4 regions of the Streptomyces sp. NPDC021012 genome follow, and region 1 is predicted to be linked to each of the others. Evidence: riboswitches for the same ligand, from Rfam matches in the RefSeq annotation. Region 1 holds a riboswitch; each other region holds the start of a gene.
The links. Region 1 has a riboswitch for cobalamin ahead of cobN (cobaltochelatase subunit CobN). Riboswitches for the same ligand answer to the same signal wherever they lie in the genome.
Positions count from the first base shown of each region.

Region 2: it holds a riboswitch for cobalamin, as region 1 does, so the genes downstream of both, ACH4TP_RS10290 (ABC transporter substrate-binding protein) here and cobN (cobaltochelatase subunit CobN) in region 1, are expected to answer to the same signal.
Region 3: it holds a riboswitch for cobalamin, as region 1 does, so the genes downstream of both, ACH4TP_RS28350 (cobalamin biosynthesis protein) here and cobN (cobaltochelatase subunit CobN) in region 1, are expected to answer to the same signal.
Region 4: it holds a riboswitch for cobalamin, as region 1 does, so the genes downstream of both, ACH4TP_RS01545 (ribonucleoside-diphosphate reductase subunit alpha) here and cobN (cobaltochelatase subunit CobN) in region 1, are expected to answer to the same signal.

Region 1 covers NZ_JBIRQU010000005.1:198,252-201,526, reverse strand. Annotated here, with positions in the region: gene ACH4TP_RS18395 (precorrin-8X methylmutase) at 1-311, opposite strand, end outside; gene ACH4TP_RS18390 (cobalamin biosynthesis protein CobG) at 308-1,549, opposite strand; cobalamin riboswitch at 1,844-1,977, shown strand; gene cobN (cobaltochelatase subunit CobN) at 2,056-3,275, shown strand, end outside.
Region 2 covers NZ_JBIRQU010000003.1:108,876-112,150, forward strand. Annotated here, with positions in the region: gene ACH4TP_RS10275 (TetR family transcriptional regulator) at 1-292, shown strand, start outside; gene ACH4TP_RS10280 (DJ-1/PfpI family protein) at 503-1,246, shown strand; gene ACH4TP_RS10285 (cold-shock protein) at 1,440-1,646, shown strand; cobalamin riboswitch at 1,743-1,868, shown strand; gene ACH4TP_RS10290 (ABC transporter substrate-binding protein) at 1,955-3,007, shown strand; gene ACH4TP_RS10295 (FecCD family ABC transporter permease) at 3,004-3,275, shown strand, end outside.
Region 3 covers NZ_JBIRQU010000009.1:281,498-284,772, forward strand. Annotated here, with positions in the region: gene ACH4TP_RS28345 (cobyric acid synthase) at 1-1,199, opposite strand, end outside; gene ACH4TP_RS28350 (cobalamin biosynthesis protein) at 1,196-2,182, opposite strand; cobalamin riboswitch at 2,216-2,358, opposite strand; gene ACH4TP_RS28355 (hypothetical protein) at 2,471-2,692, opposite strand; gene ACH4TP_RS28360 (anion permease) at 2,709-3,275, opposite strand, start outside.
Region 4 covers NZ_JBIRQU010000001.1:341,402-344,676, forward strand. Annotated here, with positions in the region: gene mctP (monocarboxylate uptake permease MctP) at 1-961, shown strand, start outside; gene ACH4TP_RS01540 (GNAT family N-acetyltransferase) at 1,049-1,549, shown strand; cobalamin riboswitch at 1,592-1,735, shown strand; gene ACH4TP_RS01545 (ribonucleoside-diphosphate reductase subunit alpha) at 1,868-3,275, shown strand, end outside.

The sequences.
Region 1 (3,275 bases):
AGGGCGCAGAGCACCTCGTTGTCGGCGGGCAGCCGCTTGCGGGTGACGCCGCTGGCGACCATCTGCGCGTCGCAGAGGATGGGCGCGCCGGCCTGGAGGGCGGCGCGGGCGCTCGCGACGACGCCCGGCGAGTACGCGATGTCCTGCACGAGGTCGGTCATGCCGCAGGCGTGGATCATCCGGACCGCCACCTGGGCGACGTCGGCGGGCAGGCCCGCGAGGTCCGCCTCGGCGCGGATCGTGGCAAAGGACCGGCGGTAGATCTCCGTCCCGTCCTTCTCGTAGTCGAACATCCTGGTGCTCTCGCTCATCTCGTGTGGGTCGGCAGGCTGCGGGCCGTGGTCACTGCTTCGGGCAGGGAGGTACGGGGAGTGGGGACGCCGTCCACCAGGTAGGTGTCGTCGCCGGTCGCGAGGACGTCCACCCAGGTGCCGTGCGGGTGGCCGCAGCGGCGCTCGCACCCGGAGTAGTGGACGGGCAGGCCCCCTCGGCGGACGAGCCCGGCGTCCGTCCGTACGTCGGCGAGGGACTTGGCGCAGCCGGGGCGTCCGGTGCAGGCGCTGACCCCGACCGAGGGCAGCTCGGGCCGGGTGATCAGGCCGTGCGCCGCCAGGTCGGGCAGGTCGGGCAGCCGGTCGGCGGCTCCCACGACGACCACCCCGCGCCAGGGCGTGAGCCGCAGCTCCTCGGCCCCGTCGGCCAGGGCCCGCAGCTGGGCGGCGGTCAGCCGGCCGAGCGGGGCGAGGACGTGCAGGGCGCGCTCGCCGAGCGGGCCGGGCGCGGGCGGCGGGGACGCGGGAAGCGGCGGTACGGGTACGGGCTCCGCCGTGATCCCGGCCCGCGCGAGGGCCCCGGCCCAGTCGGGCACGTGCTCCTCGGGCAGTTCGCGGGGCCGCCAGGCCCCGTTCCCGGCGGCCTCGGCGGCGTCGAGGAACGCGAGGGCGGCGGTGAGGGCGGCGCGGACGGGCTCGGCCACCCGGAACGCCCGCGAGCCGAGGCGCAGGAGGGCGGACCCGTCCGGTCCTGCGACCAAGCTCACATCGCCGCCGAGCCCGGCGACGTCCCCGCGCCCGTCGTCCAGGACGAACAGGAACCGTCCCGAAAGGGATGCCGCCCGGGGCTCCGCGCACAGCGCGGCGTCCAGCTCGCGCGCCCACAACTGCACGTCCGCGCAGCCGAGTCCGTCGAGCCCCGCGCCGGGCGAGGCCACGATGTTGCGGACGCGCTCGTGGGTGGGGGAGGGCAGCAGACCGGCCTCGGAGAGGAGCGCGGCGAGCTCGGCCCCGCAGCCCTCGCCGAGCCCGCGCAGCTCGGCGTTGCCGCGCGAGGTGATGCTGATCCGCCCGTCGCCCAGACCCTCGGCCGCACGGGCCAGCACCTCGGTCTGACGTACCGTCAAGCGCCCTGCGGGCAGGCGCAGTCGGGCCAGACGTCCGTCGTCGGCGGGATGCAGGCGCAGCGCCCCGGGGCAGGCGTCGCCACGGTCCCGTACGCGAGCTTCGCCCGGTTCGGGCGTCGGGGGTGGGGTGGGCGGCATGGCGGCGAGCATACCCACGGGGAACCGGCTGACCACCGGGTGTGATCCGGCCGACTTCCGGCCCTCCGGGCCTGCTGGGGCTTGCCGGTCCTTGGCGCTCCGGGCCTGCCGGGGCTTGCTCCCTTCGGCGCCCCGGGTTCGTCGATGCCTGCCGACGCTCGGTGGTTCGGGCTGCCGGCGCTTGCCGCCTCCGGCGCTCCCGGGCCGCCGGCGCTCCGCCCGCGTCGTCGCCGTGCGCCCCGGTGTGATCCCCGGTGTGATCCGGCCGACCCCGACGCTCCCTGGGGCCCGCCCACGGCACGATCTAGGATGCAGAGCGGCATGGGGTCCCAGGACCCCGGGGAGGAAGCCCGGTGAGAATCCGGCGCGGTCCCGCCACTGTGAGCCCGTACCAGCCATGGCACGGGTGAGTCAGGAACTCCCTTCCCCAAGCTCTCGGCTTCGCTCGAGCGAGGGGAGGCCCCATCCCACACGACCACCCGGGGCGCGGACAACCCCGAGGAAGGCCTGAGCTCGCCATGCTCCTGCTGCTGTCGCACTCCGACACCGACCTGCTCAGCGCCCGTGCGGCCGGAGGGCCGGTGGAGTACCGCTTCGCCAACCCCTCCCGGCTCCCGCTCGCCGACCTCCCGGACCTGCTCGACGGCGTCGACCTGGTCGTCGTACGGCTCCTGGGCGGCGTCCGCTCCTGGCAGGAGGGCCTGGACGCGATCCGCGCCGCCGGGAAGCCGGTCGTCGTGCTCAGCGGCGAACAGGCTCCCGACGCCCAGCTGATGGAGGCCTCCACGGTCCCCGTCGGCGTCGCCACCGAGGCGCACGCCTATCTGGCGCACGGCGGCCCGGCGAACCTGGAGCAGCTGGCCCGCTTCCTCTCCGACACCGTCCTGCTCACCGGCCACGGCTTCGAGGCCCCGGCCGCCGCCCCCACCTGGGGGCCCCTTGAGCGGACGCCGAAGGCCGACGTGACCGGCCCGACCGTGGCCGTGCTCTACTACCGCGCCCACCACATGAGCGGGAACACCGCCTTCGTCGACGCCCTGTGCGGCGCGATCGAGGACGCCGGGGCCCGCGCCCTCCCGCTGTACGTGGCGTCCCTGCGCGCCCCCGAGGCGGAGCTCGTCTCCGTACTGCGCGGGGCCGACGCGATCGTCACCACCGTCCTCGCGGCCGGTGGCACCAAGCCCGCCGAGGCGCAGGCCGGAGGCGACGAGGAGGCCTGGGACGCGGGCGCGCTCGCCGCGCTCGACGTGCCGATCCTCCAGGCCCTGTGCCTGACGGGTTCGCGGTCGGCGTGGGAGGAGAACGACGAGGGGCTGTCCCCGCTGGACGCCGCCAGCCAGGTCGCCGTGCCCGAGTTCGACGGCCGCCTCATCACCGTCCCGTTCTCCTTCAAGGAGATCGACGAGGACGGCCTGCCCGCGTACGTCGCCGACGCCGAGCGCGCGGCCCGCGTCGCCGGCATCGCCGTCCGGCACGCCCGGCTCCGCCACATCCCGAACGCCGAGAAGAAGCTCGCGCTCGTCCTCTCCGCGTACCCGACGAAGCACTCCCGCATCGGCAACGCGGTCGGCCTCGACACCCCCGCCTCCGCCGTCGCCCTGCTGCGGCGCCTGATCGCGGAGGGGTACGACTTCGGTCCCGAGGCCGAGCTCCCCGGCATCGTCTCCGGCGACGGCGACGAGCTGATCTACGCCCTCATCGAGGCCGGTGGCCACGACCAGGACTGGCTGACCGAGGA
Region 2 (3,275 bases), on a different contig from region 1:
GGACAACCCCCTCATCAAGGGCGTCCTGCTCGCGGCGCGCGGCGGCGAGGACGATCTCCTCGCCTACCTCACCACCCGCCCGGAACCCGTCTTCGGCACGGCGATGACGATGCTCGACGCGTACGCGACCGAGGCCTGGCCCGACGTCGACGAGGAGTCCCGCGGCCTCGCCGTCGAGACGATCGTCCGCCTCACCGTCAGCCACATCGTCCAGCCGGTGGGCCCGCCGGAGGAGTCCGCGCGGCGCATCGCCAGGATCACGGCGCGGATCGCGTACCCGGGCGGGGCCTGAGCCGGAGCCTTGCCGGGAGCCGGGAGCCGGGAGCCGGGAGCCGGGAGCCGGGAGCCGGGAGCCGGGAGCCGGGAGCCGGTGCGGATCGCGTACCCCGGCGGGGGTGCGTGCTCCGGCGGGGCCTGACGCGGCGGGAACCGGGGAGTGGCGGCGGCCGACTGCCTCGACGTGACAGAACCGTCGGGCCCTTCCACCTCCTGGGGGAGAACCATGAACCGCCGCAACCTGCTCCGCGCCACCACCGCCCTCGGCGCCACGGGCGCCCTCGCGGGCGTCACGGGAACCGCCACCGCCACCGCTGCCGCCACGGCCGCCGCCGCCGCGTCCGAGCGCCGCCCGCTCCGGGTGCACCTCGTCCTCTTCGACGGCGTCGAGGAGCTCGACTTCGCCGCCCCCTACGAGGTGCTCTCCGCCTCGGGGTTCTTCTCCGAGCGTCCGGTGGACGTCCGGTACGTCTCCGTCGACGGGCCCGGCACCGTCACCGCCGCCTTCGGCACCGAGGTCCGCGTCGAGCACCCCTGGGCCCCGCGCGAGGCCGACCTCCTCGTCGTGCCGGGCGGCGGCTACGCGCGCCGGGACAGCCCCGGCGTCTGGGCCGAGCTCGACCGGGGCGTCCTGCCCCGCGCCCTCGCGGCGGCGGTCCGGCCGGGGCTCACCGTCAGCGCCCTGTGCACCGGCGTCATGCTGCTCTCGGCCGCCGGGCTCACCCGGGGCCGCCCCTGCACCACCCACCACAAGGCCCGACCGGACCTGGAGCGGCAGGGCGGCGTCCTGAAGGGCGCGCGCGTGGTGGACGACGGCGACCTGGTGACCGCCGGCGGCGTCACCTCGGGCCTGGAGCTCGCCCTCTGGCTGGTCCGCCGGGAGCTCGGCCCCGAGGCGGCGAACGGCCTGGAGGCCATGCTGGAGTACGAGGCCCGCGGCACGGTCTGGGTCCGGCCGGACTCGCGCTGACGAAAAGGGCGAGGGCGAAAAGGGTGAGGCCCGCTGCCGGAAACGGGGGATCTTCGGCAGCGGACCTCTGTTGAACATTGTACTAGATCGTTAAGGGTGGTGCGCCGTCCGGAGGGCGGCGGTGGCGAAAGGCGGCCGGGCGGGGTACATCTCCCCTGAGACATCTCCCCGAGGCGACGACGAGGAGGCCGCCGTGGAAGGCAGAAGCAAAGGGATCGTGCACTCCTTCAACCGTCTCGCCGGGTACGGCTTCGTCGTCCCCATGGGGTCCGAGGAGCAGGTGTACTTCCGCGCGGAGGACATCGAGAGCGCGACGCGGACGGTCTCCGAGGGGCAGCAGGTCTCCTTCGTCCTGGTCCTCGGAGACGGCCGCTTCGAGGCCAGGGAGCTGCGCGTCTGACACGGACCGGGCCCCGGGGCGGGGGCGCCGCCCGGTGGTACTGTGCCGAGGCCAGTCGCACCTTTGTACGCACCTGAACGGGTACGTGCACGGGTCAGGGAATCCGGTGGAAGACCGGAACTGACGCGCAGCGGTGAGGGCGACGGGCGGAGCATCGGCCACTGGGCGGCACGACGGGCCCGGGAAGGCGCCCCGTCCGGCCGACCCCGAGTCCGAAGACCTGCTGGCGGCCCCGGCGGCACGCCGCCGCCCGGGGAGGACCGTACGACAGGCTCCGCGTATGAGCCGTGGCCGCAGAGGAAGTTCCCGTGCCGCTCGCACACCCCGTCCGCTCCGCCGTGCTCGCCCTGGCCGGCGTCCTGCTCCTCACCGCGACGGTGACCGGCTGCGGAGGCGGGTCCTCCGCGCCGTCCGGGAAGAGCGCCCCCGAGCACGGGTACCCCGTCACCCTCGACGAGAACTGCGGACGGCCGGTCCGCGTCGACCGCGCCCCGCGCCGGGCCGTCGCCCTCGACCAGGGGGCGGCGGAGATCATGCTCTCCCTCGGCCTCGCCGACCGCATGGTGGGCACCGCGACCTGGACGGACCCGGTGCTCAAGGGACTTGAGCGGGAGAACGCGAAGGTGCCGCGCCTGGCCGACCGCTACCCCTCCTTCGAGAAGGTCCTCGACACCGAACCCGACTTCGTGGCCGCCTCGTTCGGGTACACCCTCGGCAAGGGCGGAGTGGCGCCCCGCGAGCGCTTCGAGCAGCTCGGCGTCCCCACGTACCTCTCGCCCACCGACTGCGTCGGCAAGGACAACAGCGGCGACGGCGACGGCGTCCGCACCCGCCCCCTCACCATGGAGACCGTCTACGGCGAGATCCGCGACCTGGCCCGGGTGTTCGCGGTCCCCGAGCGCGGCGAGAAGCTCGTGGCCGGGCTCAAGGCCCGGGTGGCGAAGGCCACGGCGGCGGCCGACTTCACCGACGCCACCGTCCTCTACTGGTACTCGGACTCCAAGTCGCCCTACATGGCGGGCTGTTGCGGAGCGCCCGGGATCGTCACGAACGCGCTCGGGGCGAAGAACGTCTTCGACGACACCCGCGAGGAGTGGCCCCAGATCAACTGGGAGACCGTCGCGGACCGCGACCCCGACGTCCTCGTGCTCGGCGATCTGACCCGCCGCGCGCAGTCCGCCGAGAGCGCCGCCAAGAAGATCGAGTTCCTGGAGTCCGACCCCGTCACCCGGAACATGGCGGCCGTGAAGCACAAGCGCTACGTCCTGCTCAGCGGCCAGGCGCTCAACCCCACCCTCCGCACCGTCGAGGGCATCGAGAAGGTGGCGGCCGCGCTCCGCTCGTACGGTCTCGCGAAGTGAGCACGCCCCTCCTGGCAACCCGGCCGGCCCGGCCGGTACGCCTCACGGCGCTGCTGTGGACCGTGGCCGGGCTCGTCCTGCTCGGCCTGTCCGTGGCCGTGGCCATCACCATCGGCCCGGCGGACATCGGCGTCGGCGAGGTCGGGTCCGTGGTCGCCGCCCACCTCGGCGGCGGCGCCTCCGAACTCTCGCCGATCCGCGACGGGATCGTCTGGGACCTGCGGCTGCCCCGTACCCTCCTCGCCGCCGTCTGCGGCGCCGGACTCGC
Region 3 (3,275 bases), on a different contig from region 1:
TGGTGGATCTCGTACCCCTCGACCCGCTTGCCGAGCGCCTCGCCGACCGGCCGGGCGAGGGTCTTCTCTACCCCGAACCGCACCCGTACGGGCAGCAGCCCGAGCCCGTCGACGACTCCGGCCTTCGACTCGACCTCGTCCTCGATGCGCTCGCCCAGGGCCTGGAAGCCGCCGCAGATGCCGAGCACCGGCCGGCCCTCGGCCGCGCGCCGGACGAGGGCGTCGGCGAGGCCGCGCTCCCGCAGCCAGGCGAGGGCCTTGACCGTGCCCCGGGTGCCCGGCACGACGACGAGGTCGGCGTCGACGAGCTCCTCGGGCCGGTCGACGAAGCGGACGACGACGCCCGGTTCGGCGGCCAGCGCGTCCACGTCGGTGAAGTTCGACATCAGCGGTACGGCGCAGACGGCGACCCGCAGCACGTCCTCGCCGACCGGCGGCGCGACGACCGACTCGCGGACGGTGCCCCGCAGGGAGACCCGCAGGCCGTCCTCCTCGTCGATGCCGAGCCCGTGCGCGTACGGCAGGACGCCGAAGGTCCGGCGTCCGGTGAGCCCGTGCAGCATGTCGAGGCCGGGCTCCAGGAGCGTCACGTCGCCCCGGAACTTGTTCACGAGGTAGCCCGCGACGAGCGCCTGGTCCTCGGGCGCGAGCAGCGCCGTCGTCCCGAAGAACTGGGCGAAGACCCCGCCCCGGTCGATGTCCCCGACCACGACGACGGGCAGCTTCGCGGCGCGCGCGATGCCCATGTTCACGATGTCCGTGCGCCGCAGGTTGATCTCGGCCGGACTCCCCGCCCCCTCGCAGATCACGGCGTCATACGTGCCCCGGAGCTCCTCCAGGCACGCCATCACCGGCTCGAAGAGGGCCTGCTGCCTGCCTCCGTGGTAGCCGCGGGCGCTCATCTCGCCCACCGGCTTGCCCATGAGGACGACCTGGCTGGAGCGGTCGCTGCCGGGCTTGAGCAGCACCGGGTTCATCAGGGCGGTGGGCTCGACCCGGGCGGCCTGCGCCTGCATGGCCTGCGCGCGGCCGATCTCGGCGCCCTCCCGGGTGACGAAGGAGTTCAGGGACATGTTCTGTCCCTTGAACGGAGCGACCTTGATGCCCTGCCGGACCAGCCAGCGGCAGATGCCGGCCGTGACGACGCTCTTGCCCGCGTCGGACGTGGTCCCGGCGACGAGCAGCCCCCCACCCCTCATGCGTTCCTCCGCTTCAGCGCGCTCGCGATCATGCGGCCGCCCACGCAGGCGGCCAGGGTCAGTCCGGTGATCCGGCGGGAGAGCCGGACCGCGCGGTCGATGTCGGCGACCTCGACGGGTCGCCCCTCCCCGTTGAGGACGGGCCGGTGCTCGACCCGCCCGGCGTACGAGAGGGTCCCCCCGAGCCGTACGCCGAGGGCGCCCGCGAAGGAGGCCTCGACGGGGCCCGCGTTGGGGCTCGGGTGCTTCGAGGCGTCCGCCCGCCAGGCCCGTACGGCTCCGCGCGGGTTCCCGCCGGCGACGGTCGCGAGGGCGGCGGTCAGCCGGGCGCCGGGCCAGCCGGCCACATCGTCGAGGCGGGCCGAGGCCCAGCCGTACCGCAGGTGGCGGGGGGACCTGTGGCCGACCATCGCGTCGAGGGTGTTCACCGCGCGGAAGCCGAGCAGGCCCGGCACGCCCGCGACCGCTCCCCAGAAGAGGGCGCCGACGACCGCGTCGGAGGTGTTCTCGGCGACGGACTCGACGACCGCGCGGGCCATCGCGGGACCGTCGAGGGACTGCGGGTCGCGCCCGCACAGGTGCGGCAGCCGCTCCCGGGCGACCTCCAGGTCCCCGGCGGCGAGGGCGCCGCCGATCGCGCGGGCCTCGCGCCCCAGGGTCGTACCGCCGACGACGGCCCAGACCGAGGCGGCGGTGAGGGCGACGGAGGCCGCGCGGCTGCCCCGTACCGCCCGGGCGGCGAGGGCGCCGGCCGCGACGGTGGCGCCGGCGCAGACGGCGGTGTGCAGGGCGCCCCAGCCGCGGTGGTCGTGCCACAGGGCCTTCTCGACCCGGGCCGCGGCCCGGCCGAAGGCGGCGACGGGATGGCCGCGTCGGGGGTCGCCGACGAGCAGGTCGACGGCGAGACCGGCGGCCGCGCCGTACGCGAATCCGTCCGGGGAAAGGCGGCTGGCTCTGGAGGGGGTGGGGCTGCGGCCGGGCATGGCGCTGTGTCCTCACTCAGGGTCCGCGCCCTGGATCGACGTGACCGGCGGCGAGAGTTCCTGACTCCCGGACCCTTCGGATCCGGTCACAGTGGCGGGACCGCGCCGGAATCGCACCGGACTTCCTCTACAGCAGCCGTAATGGCCCCGGCAGTCCACCACGGCCCGAGAACAGCCGTCAACTCACCCTTGACCTGCATCGCGTCACTGTGCGAAGCACCACAAACACGACGGCGGGGCGGCCCGCACCCGAAGGTGCGGACCGCCCCGCCGGTCACGCCCGGAGCGTCAGGCGACGATCAGGTAGATGCCCCACGCCACGGCCGCCAGGCACAGGGCGAAGCAGGCGTAGGCGCCGGTGCGGGCCAGGGCGGCGGAGCCTCCCTGGGCGGCGGCCCGCTCCTGCTTGGAGAGGCCGACGACACCGAGGGTGAAGAGGCCCACGAGGGCGACGGTCGCCACGAGGCTGACTCCGAAGACGGAGCCGAGGGCTGCCCAGTCGATCTTCATGCTTGGTTCCAGTTCCTTAGACCGCGGCCGGGGCCGGGGGAGCGGCCGGGTCCGTGGGGACCGGCGCGGGGATGGTGGTCTTCAGGTCCTCGTCCGCGACGGCGGCGACGGAGCCGGCCGGCGGCGGGGTGACGGCCGCGATCGCGGTGGTCACGACGCCCTCGGGCTCGGCGTCGGCCTCGACCTCGTTGACGTTGGTGTGGTCGACCGGCTGGCGGCGGGAGACGAGCCAGATGCCGACGCAGGAGGCGGCGAGGAAGGCCGCGACGACGTAGACGCCCCAGTCGCCCTGGCGGGCGACGTACTCGGCGCCCGCGCCGACCAGACCGGCGGCCGGCAGGGTCAGGCCCCAGGCGACGAACATGCGGGTGGCGGTCGACCAGCGGACGACACCGCCCTTGCGGCCCAGACCCGCGCCCATGACGGCGCCGGAGACGGAGTGCGTGGTGGAGAGGGAGAAGCCCAGGTGGGAGGAGGCCAGGATGACCGTGGCGGCGCTGGTCTGGGCGGCGAAGCCCTGCTGCGGCTGGAGGTCGGTGAGGCCCTTGCCCATGGTGCGGATGATGCGCCAGCCGCCGAGGGC
Region 4 (3,275 bases), on a different contig from region 1:
CGGCTTCGACGAGATCTTCGGCAAGGCGGCCGAGGCGTACAAGACGATCAACCCGGCGACCGGCAAGCCGCGCGGCGCGCTCGTGCCCGGCGAGGCCGGCCAGTGGACGTACGCGACGCTGGCGCTCGGCTCGGCGCTCGCGCTCTTCATGTACCCGCACTCCATCACGGCGACCCTGTCGTCCCGGAGCCGCAACGTCATCCGCCGCAACACCACGATCCTGCCGCTGTACTCGCTGATGCTGGGCCTGCTCGCGCTGCTCGGCTTCATGGCGATCGCCGCCGGCATCAAGGTCAAGAACGGCCAGCTCGCCATCCCGCAGCTCTTCGAGGACATGTTCCCGGACTGGTTCGCGGGCGTCGCGTTCGCCGCGATCGGCATCGGCGCGCTCGTCCCGGCCGCGATCATGTCGATCGCCGCGGCCAACCTCTTCACCCGCAACATCTACAAGGACTTCATCAAGAAGGACGCGACCCCCGAGCAGGAGACCAAGGTCTCCAAGCTGGTCTCCCTCCTGGTGAAGGTCGGCGCCCTCATCTTCGTCCTCACCATGGACAAGACGGTCGCCATCAACTTCCAGCTGCTCGGCGGCATCTGGATCCTGCAGACCTTCCCGGCCCTGGTCGGCGGCCTGTTCACCCGCTGGTTCCACCGCTGGGCGCTGCTCGCCGGCTGGGCCGTCGGCATGGTCTACGGCACGGCCGCCGCGTACGGCGTCGCCAGCCCGACCCAGAAGCACTTCGGCGGCTCGGCCGCCGAGATCCCGGGCATCGGCGAGATCGGCTACATCGGCCTCACCTCCTTCGTGCTCAACGTCCTCGTCACGGTCGTCCTGACCTTCGTCCTCAAGGCCGTCAAGGCCCCCGAGGGCGTCGACGAGACCTCCCCGGAGGACTACACGGCGGACGCGGGCGACGCCGGTGTCCGCGACCTCCCGAAGGTCGGCGCCGGAGCGCACTGACCCACGGACACGTCGAAGAGGGGCCCGGGATCTCACCAGGAGAAACCCGGGCCCCTCCGCATGACCGGGCGCGGCAGACTGGCGGGCATGGACTTCACGATCAGGGCGGTACGGCCCGAGGAGTACGAGCAGCTCGGCGACCTCACCGGGTTCACCTATCTGAATGACGGGCTGCTGCTGCACGGAGAGGACGACTTCTACCTGGACGTGCTCCGCGACACGGCCCGCCGGGCCCGCGAGAGCGAGGTGCTCGTCGCCGTCGACGCCGACGGCGGGATCGTCGGCGGGGTCACCTTCGCCCCCGGCGGCACCCCCTGGGCGGACATCGCTGTCCCCGGCGAGGCCGAGTTCCGGATGCTCGTGGTCGCTCCGGCGGCGCGCGGCAGGGGCGTCGGAGAGGCCCTCGTCCGCGCCTGCGTGGACCGGGCGCGGGCCCTTCCCGGGTGTGCGCGGCTGGTGCTCTCCACGGCCGGTCTGATGGTCTCCGCGCACCGGATCTACGAGCGGCTCGGCTTCGTCCGCACCCCCGAGCGGGACTGGGAGCCGGTCCCCGATCACTCGCTGCGCACGTACGCCCTGGAGTTGTAACTCCCGGGACCGACACAACATGTGGGGGGTGCAATGAGCGGCGCCCCCCACATGTATGCTCGTCCTCGCTGTCGACGCAGGGAAATCCGGCGCGAATCCGGAACTGTCCCGCAACGGTGTGCTTCGTGAGGTTTCGTTCTTCGTACGGAGCGAGTCCGAGGACCTGCCGGCAGCGCACCCGGTCCGTCCGTTCCGGGTGTCACAGACGTCCGGGCCTCGCGGAGTGGGCCGGTGGACGCGGCGCGCCCGCGCGTACGGGTGCCCGCCTGCCCGCCTCCCCCCGCCATGGCCCCGAGCCGAGCGAGGGAGAGCCCCCACGTGACCATCGCGCCCGCCGATCCGGCCGCAGCGATCGAGACCGACGGCCCCGGGACCGTACTCCTGCGGACCCTGACCGATCTCACCGCCGACCTCCCGGACACCGACCCCGGCAAGGTCGCCGCCGCCGCGCTGCGCGGCCGCAGCGCCACGTCGGACGAGGCGGAGCTGCGCGAGCTGGCCACCGAGGCGGCCGCCGGCCTGATCGCCGATGACCCCGCGTACTCCCGGCTCGCCGCCCGGCTCCTCACCATCACGATCGCCGACGAGGCGGCCGGCCAGGGCGCCGTCTCCTTCTCGGCCTCCGTCGCCGTCGGTCACCGCGAGGGCCTCATCGCCGACCGCACCGCCGAGCTCGTCGCGGCGCACGCGACCCGGCTCGACGCCACGATCGACCCGGCCGGCGACGACCGCTTCGGCTACTTCGGTCTGCGCACCCTCTACTCGCGCTACCTGCTGCGCCACCCGATCACCCGCAAGGTGATCGAGACCCCGCAGCACTTCATGCTGCGCGTCGCCTGCGGCCTCGCCGAGGACGACTCGGCCCGCGCGCTCGACGAAGTCGCGGCGCTGTACGGCCTGATGAGCCGCCTGGACTACCTGCCGTCCTCCCCCACGCTCTTCAACTCCGGCACCCGCCACCCGCAGATGTCCTCCTGCTACCTCCTGGACTCCCCGCAGGACGAGCTGGACTCCATCTACGACCGCTACCACCAGGTCGCGCGCCTCTCGAAGCACGCGGGCGGCATCGGCCTGTCGTACTCCCGCATCCGCGCCCGCGGTTCGCTGATCCGCGGCACCAACGGGCACTCCAACGGCATCGTGCCGTTCCTGAAGACCCTCGACGCCTCCGTCGCCGCGGTGAACCAGGGCGGCCGCCGCAAGGGCGCCGCCGCCGTCTACCTGGAGACCTGGCACGCGGACATCGAGGAGTTCCTGGAGCTCCGCGACAACACGGGCGAGGACCAGCGCCGTACGCACAACCTGAACCTGGCGCACTGGATCCCGGACGAGTTCATGCGCCGCGTCAACGCCGACGCCGAGTGGTCGCTGTTCTCCCCGGCGGACGTGCCCGAGCTCGTCGACCTGTACGGCGAGGAGTTCGACGCCGCCTACCGCAGGGCCGAGGCCGCCGGGCTGGCCCGCAAGACGATGCCGGCCCGCGACCTGTACGGCCGGATGATGCGGACCCTGGCGCAGACCGGCAACGGCTGGATGACCTTCAAGGACGCCTCGAACCGCACGGCCAACCAGACGGCCGAGCCGGGCACGGTCGTCCACTCCTCGAACCTCTGCACCGAGATCATCGAGGTCACCAACGACGGCGAGACGGCCGTCTGCAACCTCGGTTCGGTCAACCTCGGCGCCTTCGTCACCGGCGGGGACATCGACTGGGCGCGCCTGGACG